2 regions of the Cohnella sp. GCM10012308 genome follow, and region 1 is predicted to be linked to the other one. Evidence: riboswitches for the same ligand, from Rfam matches in the RefSeq annotation. Region 1 holds a riboswitch; the other holds the start of a gene.

Region 1 (2,198 bases):
CCCGTTCAGTCCGTTCGCATCGCTTCGTATGCCCTATTATAGCCCACATCCCGAAAATGACAAAGGGAAGAGGCACAGGCCCCTTCCCAGGACGCAGCGACCCGACCAGGCCGCCGCCAAAAAAAATTGACCGCTCCGACATAAAACAGACACAAATTCGATAATAGCGGGTAATGAAAATTAAGAACCTATCAGGCGGCTCAGGCGGCCGATGGCTTAACCGGTCCGATCACGTACACGGTGTTGCCGCGTTTCTTGCCGAACTTATTCGCATACCGCTCGCTGTCGTAATACACGTCGATCTTCTTGCCTTTGATCGCGCTGCCCGTATCTTCCGCGCGGCGGAAGCCGATGCCCTCGATGTAGACCCACCAGCCCAAAGGCACGACATCCGGATCGACCGCGATCGTACGACCCTCGGATACCGTAGTGCCGGAAGCGGTGATGCCGTAGCCCACGTCGCCTACGTCCTTGCCCGTCGAAGCCGGGCCCGCGGAATACGCGGTTAAGGTGACGCCGGACAAAACGCTCTTTACCTTCACGGATTTGCCGTTCAGCTGGAGCGTCTTAACGTCGTCCGCGGCTTTGTTGTAGGCAAGCGACACGACGGCCGCTTTTTTCTTCGCGCCGACGGCTACGACTTGCTGCACGATCGGCTGGTCAAGCGATTTGTAGATGAGCTGTTCGTTGACGAGCTTGCCGTCTTCGTAGACGCGCTCGAACTTTTTCACCAGCAAGCCTTGCTTGCCCGTCTGCACGACCTTCGTCTTGCCGACCAGCAAGTTCTGATCCGCTGTCTTGACGACTTTGTACGCCATCGGATGCTCGGTCGTGACGACCTCGCGAGTGACGCGGACGACCTTCACCTGCAGGCCCTCGTCGATCTTCGACGTGAGCGCCGGCGTGACTTTGTCTTCGGCGGAGAGCGTGATGCCTTCGTTCTGCAGCAGATCGCCCACCGTCTTGACTGTTGTATATTTGGTCTCTTTCTTCCCGTCTGCGACGAGCTGAACGCTCATAGCCCGATCGATGACGACTCGCGTGCCTTCCTCTACCGAGGACGTGAGCGCTGCCGACAACCGATCGTTTGGACCGACCGTGATGCCAATCTCCTTAAGCAAGGCGGAGACATCGGAAGTGCGGGTTTGGATGACGGTAGATTTCCCGCCGTCCACGACGGTCACGCTCTTGGCGGACGCGCCGTGCAGCAGCATGATGAGACAGATGGTAAGAGCAAAGGACAAGATTGCGCTCAAGAGAATCAAACGCAGATGCTCATGCAACCATCGCGCTGCGGTAAGCTTGCCGGTCGGTCGTGGATCATGGGTCCCTTGAAGGGGGATTGCACCCATTTTCTCGTTCCTCCTTCATAGCCTCGCCGTCGACTGTTTTACATGATATTCGTCTGACGCGACTATCCATTTGTGATAACGGCGCTGGAAGCTTAGTGTGGAGCGGCTTGCACACTAGCGAATTGCGCCGCCTTGCCCAGCTGTGGAGGCATGTCATGCGCCTGCCATTCATCCCGTGGGTGCTTCCGTGGAGCGGTCTTTGCGGCCATCGGCGCCGAACGTGTAAATTCGGGCACAAAAAAAGCCTGCGACAGAGGGCCTGGTCGTGGCTTCCGCTCAACTGGACGAGGGACGATGGGGCGGCACGAGGTTACCTCTCTCTACTACGCTTGCGAGGTTAGCTGTCGGGTTCGGGCGTCGAGAGTCTGCCCTAAGCGATCAAGCGGTCTGCCGTCAGCCGGACGGCGCCCGTCGTTCGCTACTCACCCCAAGATTGCTCGGACCGCTGGGACATCGGCAAGCGCCGATATCGTCCGCGTCGGGTCCCCCGCTCTCCCCGCTGGGAGATTAAGCGCACTGGAAAAGGAATGTCATATTCGGACTTCTGGATTAGATAATAACCCGCACGCCCCAAAGGTGTAAAGAACGTGCAAAGAGCGAATTTCAGCGTTTTAAGGCAAATTTAAGCCATATTTTTAGGATTTCGAGAGCAAAAGCTAGTTTTTTCTTAGAAAATATTTATTTTTCTACGTTTGTTGGCGCTTTTTCTTCGAGTCGAAAACAGACACGTGCATTTCGATCCGTAATTTCTTCTATTTTTTTCCTAGAAAGGCCTGTGATTTCCGCGGCGGAATCAGCTACAAACTGCACGTAAGAAGACTCGTTTCGCTTGCCGCGATAGGGGTG
Region 2 (2,198 bases), on a different contig from region 1:
CCCGGGCGGACTTTAAGTCCGACGATCGCAAAGATCGGCTTCTCTGCCCAGCCGAACAGTCTGTCGGTCCGATTGGGGGCATTGGAGAAGACGTGGAAAACGTAATTTCCGAGCGGCTTGGCGATCAGCACGAGAATGCCGATAACGATGACGATTTGCAAGAGATCCATGGCCTTTCCTCCTTGGGCTAAAGCGACTCAAATAAGCGTATCGTTAAAATTTCTCCGGGTGCAGCAAGGCGTACACCAGGTAGATCAGCAGCAGGCCGGTGAAAATCAGCACGATCGTCATGCGCGCTCGCCTCCCGCATCGTCGATCGATTTGTCGCACCAGATTACGAATCCGGCAACAAGCGCAAAGGCGGCGAGTAACGTCAAAGTCATCCAAATATCGAGCAAGGTCATACACTCCTTTTTGAAAATCACTCAAGCAGACGGCTGAGCAAAAATCCGACTTCCCCGGTTTGCGTGCGCACCACGTAGGTCGCGCCCAGCTTTTTGTAAATGACTTCCGGATGCCTGGCATGCGTAACGACAGTAATCGCAAGACACGAGCACCCGGCCGCCCATTGCAAATACCGGCAGGTCAGCGGCAGACTGGCTTCAAAAATGAACACCCGGCCGATCGGAAATGCGGGCGCGGCGGCGTTATCTTTTATAGAGGAAGTATTTACATGCACAACTTCGCTTACTCCGATCTTCCTCAACGCTTTTTCTTCTCTGACGTTGTTCGCGAGCGCGGCCACAGGCAGCTTTTTGTACAGCGCCTGGCGAATGAAGTCTCTCCCCGCCGCATGCGACGCAGCCACCAAGATACGACGTTGTTCCATAAGCTCCCCCTCCGAATGTAGGAAGAAGGCAACAAAAAAGAAGCCCGGCAAAGGAGGAACCTTTCCCGCGGCTTCCTGATCAAGACCGTCGTCTTGGATCGCGCGCGACAAGTGTTGCCTCTCCGATACGCTTGCGAGGTTAGCTGTCGGATTCGGGCGCGAGAGCCGCCCTACGCCGGGCACCGTCATGTGCCAGGCGATTCACCCCGTGGAGCCGATGATGGCTCCGATTGGTTCCCCCGTTCCTGCTCGTTCCAGGATTCAGCGTTTAACGATTTTGTTCATGCCTTTCGTTCAAGCGATTTGTCATGACTTTTGTTCAAACAGTCTCTTAATCCCTTCCTTCATCGAACTGTCTGGCCGGCGCCAATTTGCTTGCAAGGCATCGTTCTGCACGTATCTTAAGCCCGGCTTGCAACGCTGTAAAGGAACCCAACTAGGGTATAGGCCGATATTCAATAAAATCCGTTCATTTTGGAAATAAATTAAGTTCCATACTTCCGTTTACTCTCGAATACTTAATATTATTAAGATTATGAGTGATTTTTATAGTATTTTTACACCCTTTTACGGTTTATTTTCTCCGCTTTTTACAGTAATCTTAAGGAAATCGAGACCGAAAATACGAGCGGGCGGGAAGTGGAAGTTGTTGCGGAACCTGCAAGCTTTATGGGCATCTTGGCGGCCTTATGCAAGCATCACCCTCCTGGTCGCGCTCATGACGGTCGTCATGCATCTGCTCGGCCTTGCGTTCGATCTGGTGAATATTGCGCTGATCTATTTATTCCCGATCCTCGTCAGCGCGGTCTGGTGGGGCCTTCGCCCCGCGGTCTACGCGGCCGTACTCGCGATCGTCGCGCTGGATTTCTTTTTTGTTCCGCCGACGCTCAGCTTCTCGGTCGCGGACTTGCGTTACGTGGTTTCGTTCGTCGTTTATGTGGCCGTCGCCGCCCTCACCGCCAGCCTGGCCTCCAGGCTCAAGCAGCAGTTGCTCTATTCCAAGCAAAGAGAGGCGCAGACGACGGCGCTATACACGCTGAGCAGGCAGATGAACGCGATCACTGACGTGAATGTGCTGCTCGATAACGTCTCGCTTCAAGCGGCGCGATCGATGGGCAGCGAGATCGCCATTTATATGCCGGACGCCAAGGGCAATCTGGCGCTGAGCCACCGCTCCGCCGCGGATAGCGATTGGGGACGAGGCGAAGCGGAAAAAGCGACCGCCAAACTGGCCTTCGATCACGGCGAAGCGGTCGGCTATGGCTCGAGTACGCTGCGGGACGCGCCCGGCTGTTATTTGCCGCTGCGGACCGAGGACCGCGTATACGGCGTGCTCGCGCTTAATCTGAAGGAACGGAAAAACCTCTTT

What was found. Region 1 has a riboswitch for cyclic di-AMP ahead of ACFOTD_RS20470 (resuscitation-promoting factor). Riboswitches for the same ligand answer to the same signal wherever they lie in the genome.
Region 2: linked by a shared signal. The riboswitch ahead of ACFOTD_RS05275 (hypothetical protein) and the one ahead of ACFOTD_RS20470 (resuscitation-promoting factor) in region 1 are both predicted to bind cyclic di-AMP.

Annotation. Positions count from the first base shown of each region.
Region 1 covers NZ_JBHRYU010000020.1:13,216-15,413, reverse strand. Annotated here, with positions in the region: gene ACFOTD_RS20470 (resuscitation-promoting factor) at 201-1,352, opposite strand; cyclic di-AMP (ydaO/yuaA leader) riboswitch at 1,664-1,876, opposite strand; gene ACFOTD_RS20465 (TatD family hydrolase) at 2,031-2,198, opposite strand, start outside.
Region 2 covers NZ_JBHRYU010000002.1:482,091-484,288, forward strand. Annotated here, with positions in the region: gene kdpA (potassium-transporting ATPase subunit KdpA) at 1-170, opposite strand, end outside; gene kdpF (K(+)-transporting ATPase subunit F) at 214-330, opposite strand; gene ACFOTD_RS05275 (hypothetical protein) at 422-940, opposite strand; cyclic di-AMP (ydaO/yuaA leader) riboswitch at 943-1,106, opposite strand; gene ACFOTD_RS05280 (ATP-binding protein) at 1,479-2,198, shown strand, end outside.